DNA from 3 places in the Hominiventricola aquisgranensis genome. Region 1 is predicted to be linked to each of the others. Evidence: riboswitches for the same ligand, from Rfam matches in the RefSeq annotation. Region 1 holds a riboswitch; each other region holds the start of a gene.
What was found. Region 1 has a riboswitch for glycine ahead of gcvT (glycine cleavage system aminomethyltransferase GcvT). Riboswitches for the same ligand answer to the same signal wherever they lie in the genome.
Positions count from the first base shown of each region.

Region 2: another riboswitch for glycine. It lies ahead of WMO62_RS01405 (saccharopine dehydrogenase family protein); the one in region 1 lies ahead of gcvT (glycine cleavage system aminomethyltransferase GcvT).
Region 3: another riboswitch for glycine. It lies ahead of WMO62_RS04700 (alanine/glycine:cation symporter family protein); the one in region 1 lies ahead of gcvT (glycine cleavage system aminomethyltransferase GcvT).

Region 1 is NZ_JBBMFC010000027.1:26,330-29,489, forward strand. Features, by position in the region: gene WMO62_RS13230 (DMT family transporter) at 1-903, opposite strand, end outside; glycine riboswitch at 1,092-1,170, shown strand; gene gcvT (glycine cleavage system aminomethyltransferase GcvT) at 1,348-2,439, shown strand; gene gcvH (glycine cleavage system protein GcvH) at 2,471-2,854, shown strand; gene gcvPA (aminomethyl-transferring glycine dehydrogenase subunit GcvPA) at 2,888-3,160, shown strand, end outside.
Region 2 is NZ_JBBMFC010000002.1:79,682-82,841, reverse strand. Features, by position in the region: gene WMO62_RS01405 (saccharopine dehydrogenase family protein) at 1-1,186, opposite strand, end outside; glycine riboswitch at 1,287-1,366, opposite strand; gene WMO62_RS01400 (calcium/sodium antiporter) at 1,590-2,516, opposite strand; gene WMO62_RS01395 (ATP-binding protein) at 2,528-3,160, opposite strand, start outside.
Region 3 is NZ_JBBMFC010000006.1:52,070-55,229, forward strand. Features, by position in the region: gene WMO62_RS04695 (S1 RNA-binding domain-containing protein) at 1-485, opposite strand, end outside; gene WMO62_RS04700 (alanine/glycine:cation symporter family protein) at 562-1,917, opposite strand; glycine riboswitch at 2,013-2,113, opposite strand; gene WMO62_RS04705 (ComEC/Rec2 family competence protein) at 2,189-3,160, opposite strand, start outside.

The DNA.
Region 1 (3,160 bases):
TTCCTTTTTCTGGTTTAATGATACAATAAACACGGTGGATAATACAAATACAAATCCAATCAGGTCAATCATCTGAAACTCTACTTTCAACCACAGCACAGAGATCACCGTTGCTGCCACAGGCTCTACACACGCAAGCATGCTCGCATTGGTTGCTCCTACCATCTGCACACCTGTCAGGTAGCAGTAAAATGCCAAGATCGTTCCCAGCAAAATGATGACTGCCAGTGCCAGAATGGTCTCCCCATCCACAACAGGATGGATCTTCCATGGCTGCCGCAGCGCTGTCAATGCCAGACCGCCGATAAACATACCCCATCCGATGGTCAGAAGTGTCGTATATTTTTTCATCAAATATGCAGGCTGCAACGTGTAAACAACCAGTGCTACCGCCGCCACCATTCCCCAGAACAATGCCTGTGGCAGAATTGCCAGTTCTGACGGATTTCCATGGGTTGCCAGAATAAATGTTCCGAACATAGAGCAGAACAATGCAACCACCTCATATATTTTCGGTCTTCTGCGGTTCCGAATACACAGATACACAAGGATCATGGCCGGTCCTGTGTACTGCAGCACCGTGGCTGTTCCTGCGTTGGAATACTGGATCGTTGTGAAATACCCGTATTGACAAAGCATCATGCCAATAAGCGCAAAGATCAGAATGTCCCGCCGCCCCCGCGCTTCTCTCCACATGGCAAATACATTTTCTCTGTCTTTGATGAATAACAGAAGCAGAATCAATGCTCCGGCTCCGGTCAGTCGGATCGGTACCAGCCAGTCCGATGTCACTTCTTTATATTGAAACAAAAACTGGCCACAGCTTCCGCACAATCCCCAGAATACAGCACCTGTCAAAGTCATAATAATCCCCAATGCCTGTCTGTTCTTTTCCGTATTCATCTCTTCTGCCTCCTGAATGGGTCTGTAACATAAATCTCTGCCCATCATACCTTATCTATGAAAAAAAATCCAGTCCCTGACTTCCTTTTATAATTTTCAGAATTTTTTTATGTTTTTCTAAAAACAATTATTTTTTCATTGACGTTTTCAGTATCTTATGCTAGCATAAGGTTAATTTAAGACATCGAATGACGAAACCGGGAGAGACACAAGAATGTGCGCCGAAGGGGATGAAGAACTCTCAGGCAAAAGGACCTGTTTCCGACGAATCTCTGGAAAGCAGCAACGAAGTTGCACCGAAGAAGCAACCGATTACAACAGTTCGGGTAATCTTTCAGGTTAAGATGACAGAGCGCAGAACAAATTTACGTTTGTTCTGCGCTTTTTTGTTATCAAAAATCTCTTCATCCATCATTTTGATGTCAGAAAAGGAGGAATGCACCTATGGAAAAAACAACACCGCTCTATGCCACCCATCAGGCACACGGAGGCAAGATCGTTCCCTTTGCAGGTTATCTTCTGCCAGTCCAGTACCAGACTGGTGTGATTGCTGAACATATGGCAGTCCGTGAAGCCTGCGGTCTCTTTGATGTATCCCATATGGGAGAAATTCTTTGTGAAGGTCCTGGCGCGCTGAAGCTGCTCAATCATCTGCTGACCAATGATTTCACTAACATGTATGACGGTCAGGCCAGATACAGTCTCATGTGCTATGAAGACGGAGGCTGTGTGGATGATCTGATCGTTTACAAAGTACGGGATGAACATTATTTCATTGTCGTAAATGCAGCCAACAAGGATAAGGATTTTGCATGGATGAAAGCACATGAGCAGGATGTAGAGGGAGCCGTTCTCACAGACATTTCCGATTCCGTTGCTCAGATTGCTGTGCAAGGGCCAAAAGCCCACGAGATATTGGCAAAGCTTCTGCCGGAAGAGGATTTTCCGGTGAAATACTATAGCGCCTGCTTCGACCGAACCATCGGCGGCATGCGCTGCGTAGTCTCCAAGACTGGTTACACCGGATCGGCCGGATATGAACTTTATCTTGCTGCAGAAGATGCCGCTTCCATGTGGGAACTTCTGCTGAAGACAGGCAAAGAAGAAGGGCTGATCTGCTGTGGACTGGGTGCCCGCGATACGCTCCGACTGGAAGCTGGTATGCCTCTGTATGGTCATGAGATGAACGAGACTGTCACCCCTCTGGAGACCGGACTTGGCTTCTGCGTAAAGTTTTCCAAAGAAGAATTTATCGGAAAAGAAGCTCTGGAAAAAAGTGAACCAGTCAAAACCCGCGTAGGACTGAAAGTCACCGGCCGGGGTATTGTCAGGGAACATATGCCAGTATTCTCCGGTGATACACAGGTCGGAATGACTACCTCTGGCACGCATGCTCCCTACCTTGGCTATCCGATCGCCATGGCTCTTGTAGACAAAGCATATGCTGAGATTGGAACAAAACTGACTGCCGATGTCCGCGGCCGCAAAGTAGAGATGGAAGTAGCCGCTCTTCCGTTCTATTCCAAAACCAAATAATCATTTTAATAAAATCATAGGAGGATCTATTATGAACTGTCCAGAAACATTACGTTATTCCAAATCACATGAATGGGTAAAAATGGAGGAAGGAATCGCTGTGATCGGTCTTACCGACTACGCACAGAGTGAGCTTGGTGATCTGGTATTTGTCAATCTGCCGGAGGTAGATGATACTGTTACCGCTGGAGAAGCACTGGGCGATGTTGAATCTGTCAAAGCTGTATCCGATATTTTCTGCCCGGTATCCGGAACGGTCTGCGAAGTCAATGAAGAACTTCTGGATCATCCGGAGCTGATCAACGAAGCTCCATATGATGCATGGCTCATTAAAGTAAAAGAAATCACCGATGAAGAAGAGCTTCTCGATGCTGCTGCATATGAAGCTCACTGTCAGGCAGAAAGCGAAGGCTAATCTGCCAGAATCTATCTACAGGAGGTAACTGACATGGGTTCTTACATACCAAGTACCAGAGAAGAACGTCTCTCGATGCTGGAATCCATCGGCATACATTCTTTTGATGAACTGTATGCCGATATTCCAGAAAAGCTTCGCTTCAAAGACGGTCTCTCTTTGCCATCCGGACTTTCCGAACTGGAAGTATCCCGGAAGATGGAAGAGATTGCTGAAAAAAATACACAATTTACTCATATTTTCAGAGGGGCCGGATCCTATCATCACTATATTCCGGCCATTGTAAAACAAGTCACTTCAAAAGAA
Region 2 (3,160 bases), on a different contig from region 1:
GATCAAAATATTCCGGTGAGAAGACTCCGGCTTCTTTCCAGATTTCTCTGCCGATCAGTTCAATTGCCAGTGCTGCGCCAAATCCGGTCTGAGCCACTACTGCCTGAGAACCCCAACGTGCCATTGATGCCTGATTATCAAAATTCTGATACAGGAAATACTCTTTTCTTGCGCCGTCTTTTTCTCCGATACAATGTACGCCCACCAGCATCTCACCAATCATTTCCGTTCCGATGTCTTTCGGCTGCGGTGCACAGGCTGCTACCACATCTCTCGGAACCACCTTCACATTGCCCACCTGCACCGGCTTCAGACTGCGAAGGCCCAGATGATCGATCACCTTCAGTGCTGTGATCAGATTGTCATCAAGGCTGATCTTGAACGTTGCCTTTTTAAGTCCATACTGCTTCAGAAAACGGGCAAATGTCACAACTTCCTCATGCTCTACTTTAACCAGTGTATTTTCACCGACTCCATCCGGCATCAGAAATGTCTCCTGGCCGGCAAAGGCTTTTTCTACAATAAGTCCGCCCTTTTCCTGATCATACTCCACATTGGGATTCATCACTTCATCCAGAACCGTCCATACATTGAATCCAAACTGGATCGCATCCGGGTCTGCTCCTGGCACAGAAAGATTTCCACCATCTTTCACATGTGCTTCTGTCATCCTGTCAAACAGATGGGTTGCCGCATACTTTGCAAAGACATTGACCACACCCGGATCGATACCAAGACAGATCACTGCCATCTGTCCCTTTTTCTTCCACTGTTCATGCCGATCAAAATTATATTTTGTCATAGGTTCCGTGTAGCTGTTCTCAATTCCAAGGCCATATGCTGGTTCCTCCATAGGAACAGACCAGGTTCCCATATTGGCATAATTAGCTCCGGCTTCATAGGCAGCATCAAAAATATAGTTACTGGCAAATGGCGGTGCCGCATCCATCACAAAGTCAATCTTATGATCCTGGATCAGGTCCTTCATCTGTTCCTTGTCTGTTGCATTGATCTGCGCATAAGAAAAGCGCTCATCTGCCAGAAGATCCACTACCTCCTGCGCTCTGGAAGCATCATAGTCCCCCACCAGCACATAAGACAGCCATTCTCCCTTTGGATCGCGCCATTTTAAAATCTTCAACATACTTTCACCGACTGCTCCGGCTCCAACCAACATCATTCTCATTGTTTATTCTATCCTCCATTTGTCTTATTGCATCTCCATATATGATGCACTTTGTTTTAAAACAAACAAAAACAGAGCGCACAGATGCCTTATTGTACATCTGTTGCCCTCTGTCCTTTTGCCAGTTGGTTATAGCCACGTAGGCGATGGAATGATTCCATTCTCTCCAGAGTTCCGTGAGATTACCTTCCTTTTGCCTGTCAGTTTCTTCCTGAAAAAGATGCCTTTCCAGGTTTTGCTTCTTCGGCCCCGGTGAATTCACCGATGTCTAGAGTAATCGTTAGCCGGTCATATATACATATATCATATCATGTCATCCGGCATTCTGTAAAGAGGAATTCCTAAAACAAATCATTCAAAACGTCTGCCCAAAATCCACAGCAGCATCACACTATATTATTACTTACATGCATAAATATGCAAAATATGCCGCATAACACAGCAACATTACAATTCCGCAAGATCTTCGAAGTTCCTTATGTCTGAACGTGCCAACCCACAGTAATATACCGCTGAACACGGCCACTCCGGAATCAATCAGGAATTTGGGTTCAAATGGAACCGTACAGATAAGTGCTGTTGTTCCGATGACAAATAAAATATTGAAGATATTACTTCCCACAATATTTCCAATGGCAATCCCTACATTACCTTTCTTCGCCGCCATCACAGAAGTCACCAGCTCTGGAAGAGATGTACCAAATGCAACGATGGTCAGACCGATAAATCGCTCACTCATTCCAAAATATCTAGCAATTTCAGATGCCCCGCTCACTGCAAGATCACTGCCCTTCACAACCATAAATCCGCCGATCACCATAAAAAGGATGCATTTCCATACAGGAATATTTCTTGCTTCCTCTTCTTCCTGCCCTGTCCCTTTTTTCGCCATAATAAATAGATACACCAGAAACAGAATAAATAGAATCCAGAAAATCACGCCCTCCGAAAATGGAATGGATGCGGCTGTCTTCCCAAATATCATCATTACAACTGTAATGGCTGTCATAAAAGGAATCTCATAATATAACGTTGATTTCTGAATCGCAACATTGGTGATCACTGCTGTGATTCCAAGAATCAAAAATACATTCAGAATGTTGCTCCCAATTACATTTCCAATGGTAATTCCTGCATTACCATTCAAAGCTGCCGTAATACTGACAGCTGCTTCCGGCATACTGGTTCCCATGGCAACAATCGTGAGACCCACGATCAACTGTGGAATACCAAGCTTCCTTGCAATACTGGCTGCACCTTCCACAAACCAGTCCGCCCCCTTTACCAGCAGGACAAATCCTAATAATAAAATCATAATCTGTAATATCATTTCAATGCTCCTCATCTATACAATTCACTTAATTCAATCAATATGCGATTTTCTTCTTTTTCACAAGTAAATCCCCCTCTTGAAAAAAAACCATATTTATAACATTTCAGACCAGTTTGTTCTACCTGCCGAATTTCATTTTGAACAATACTCTCTGTGACAGGATCTTTTCTGAATTTTGCTTCATAGAAAATATACCCCCTGTCATCTTGTGTTACAATATCAAATTCCCCGTTCTTCTTTTCAGCAGGATCATCATAATAATATTTTCCTATCTTTTCAAAGATCTCATCCATCAGACCTTTTCGATTTTTTCTGATCAGATACTGTTTGCAGATCCGTTCAAAACTTTTCGGCACATATTTCGTTTCAAAATCATCTGAAATATATCTGTCATAGAAAACATCAGGGTCCATAATATTCAGTCTCGACATATTTCTAAAAATATATTTATAATAAAATAAAGACAGATTATCCGAAATAAAATATCCTGATTTTTTCTTGTTGTTTTCATCGTTAATAGGGGCTTCTTTTGCAACAACATCCATACGCATCAGTTTATCAAGAATGTCAATCAATGCCGGTCCACTTGAAACATTCGACTGATCCAAAATATCCTTATATCGGGAAAATCCTTTTGCGAG
Region 3 (3,160 bases), on a different contig from region 1:
CCAGACAGACCATTTGCCAGACGAATAAATGCACCGTAATCTTTCAGATTCTCTACTTTTCCGTCCAGTACATCGCCGACTTTGATCTGGTCGAATGCTTCCTTTTCTTTCTGCTTTGCTTCTGCACGCGCTTCATCGCGAAGAATCTCTCTTGCAGAGAGAACCAGACGTTTTTTCTCAGGATCAACAGTGATCACGCGGACACGGATCTTTTTGTTGAGCCACTCGTTCAGATCGTCTACATGATCCAGAGACAGACGGGATGCAGGAATGAATCCGCGAACACCATCTACATAAGCGATCACGCCGGCATTTACAACACCGCCAATTTTTACATTCAGAACTTCTTTGTCATCCATGTACTGCTGCAGGGTTGCCCATACAGGATCCAGTTCCTCAGAATCCTGAGCACCGGATTCTTCAGCAGCTTTGTAGGATGCTTCCAGCTCCTCTTTGAAATCGTCCATTGTCAGTTTTTCTTCCATGGTTATAATCTCCTTAACGATAAAATATAAAATCCCTATTCATCTATTATAGATAGAAAAGCCAGTAAAATCAATGCTATTTTGCTTTTTTACTGATTCCTACAACCACTCCGCTTAATGCAAGAAGTGCTAGTGCATTAGGAATAACCATCAATCCGTTAAAGAAATCTGCTAAAGACCATACCAGGTCAACCTTCAGAGTAGAACCGATGATGATAAATACAACCACCAGCATGGAGTAGATCTTTGTACCCTTCTGACCAAACAGATGCTTCACATTGATGGCTCCGAAGAAGTGCCAGCCAAGGATAGTAGAGAAGGCAAAGAAGAACAGGCAGACAGCGATGAAAATGTCGCCAAAGCTTCCCAGTACAGAGGAAAATGCATACTGAGTCAGGGCTGTTCCACTCTTTCCGCTTGCCATGGCACCGGTGGTCAGGATAGAGAATACAGTCAGGTTCAGAATGATAAAAGTATCAATGAATACGCTGATCATGGCAGCCAGACCCTGGTCATGTGGGGAAGCAGCTGTTGCTCTTGCATGTGCATGAGGGGTAGAACCCATACCAGCTTCGTTGGAGAAGAGTCCTCTGGCAACACCGTAACGGATCGCTTCTCTTACAGTAATACCAGCAGCACCGCCGAGTACGGCATTTGGCTTAAATGCACCAACGATGATCTGCATAAATGCAGTCGGAATAGAATTGATATTCAACAAAATAACGACCAGGCTTCCAATAATATAGATACCAGCCATGATCGGAACGATCTTCTCAACAACAGCAGCCAGTCTTGTAGTACCGCCTACGAAGATGAAGCCTGTCAGCACTGCCAGAACAAGACCGATGGCAATCGCCGGGATATTGATATTTCTTGCTGCAAATACTTCTGCAAATGCAGCTCCGATGGAATTGGACTGTACCATATTTCCCATGAATCCAAGTGCGAGGATAATGAAGATAGAGAAGAGTACGCCAAGCACTTTTCCAAAAGTTCCTTTGAATGCAGCATGGATATAGTAGACCGGACCTCCAGTCACTTCCCCATGTTCTACAGTTTTGTATTCCTGAGCCAGGGTTGCCTCAGCATAGATAGTTGCCATTCCGAAAAAAGCACTGAGCCACATCCAGAAGATGGCACCAGGACCGCCTCCTACTAAAGCAGTGGCAGCACCAGCCAGATTACCGGTACCGACCTGGGCTGCGATAGCAGTGGCAACAGACTGGAATGGAGTCATCTCACCGTTATTGCCTTTTTCGCCGTTGAGGTTCAGATTACCGAATACATGTTTTAATCCTTCCGGGAATTTGCGAATCTGAATGAATTTTAAACGAATTGTGTAGTAGATACCGGTTCCGCAAAGAAGTACGATCAGTATCACGTTCCAGAGTACGCTGTTGGCCGAATCGACCAGAGTTAATAAGTTTTCCATTTTCTTCCTCCTTGTAATTACCTTACATGCCCATTTTGGGCAATAAAATAAGAGCTGATATTCATATCAGCCCTCCAAAGAGTAGAACATTTGCATATGTATGCCCTGTCCTTTTGCCTGAGAGATAGGCGGAAACTATGTCATTCCGCTGTACACCTTCGGCGCTCGTTTTACGAGACTCTCCAGAGTAGTTATCAGGTGTCCGCCGGATAACTAAGCGAAATATAACATAGATTCCAGAAAAATACAAATAAGTATTTCTAATGGGTACTTATTCAGAAGAACGGCCTTCACCAGTCTGCCAGGTCTCCGATGGACTTGTATTCCAGGTAATGGTAGTACCGTCAGTGGTGGCAGTGATCGTACCTTGTTCATCCGTCCGGAAGACAGAGACTCCTGCTGCACGGAGCTTATTCATGGTCTCTGCATGGGGATGACCATATTTATTTCCCTCTGCACAGCTGATGACTGCCCAGGTAGGATCTACAGCGGATAAAAAGTCATCGCTGGTGGAAGAACTACTTCCGTGATGACCGAGCTTTAACACGTCTGCAGACAGTGGCAGACCAGAAGAGAGCATATCCTCTTCGGCCTCTTCCTCAGCGTCACCCGTCATCAGAAATGTAGTGTTACCGTAAGTCAGGCGGATCACAATGGAGTTGTTGTTATTGTCTTTGTATTCCTTAGACGGTGACAGAACTGTGAAAGAAGCATTTCCAAACGTGTAGGTGTCTCCGGGAACAGGATGCTCCACCGGAATCTGTTTGTCATCGATCACGCGGATCACATCCTCGTAAGTTTTCGTATCAGAGCTGTGATCCGGCATAAGTACCCTATCACAGTCGAATTTGTAGAGGACTACATCGGCGCCTCCGATATGGTCTGCGTCCGGATGAGTCAGTATTGCATAGTCCAGTTCAGAGATTCCAAGATATTCCAGATAAGACTGAACCAGGGTTCCTTTGTCATTGTCACCGGCATCAATGATCATAGCGTGATCATCCTGTGTGAGGACCATACAGTCACCCTGACCGATGTCTACAAAATGAACGGTCAGATCACCTGCATTTGCAGACAGATCGGTCTGTGCGTCCTGATAGACGCCCTGTGCAGACTGAGATGCAGTGTCACTGATGGGAGTGATCCCATCATTTCCAAAGGTATAACCGGCAGCACCGAGAAGCAGAACTGTGACGGCACACAATAGCTTCAGGGTGGCGGGGTATTTTTTCTTTTTACGTCG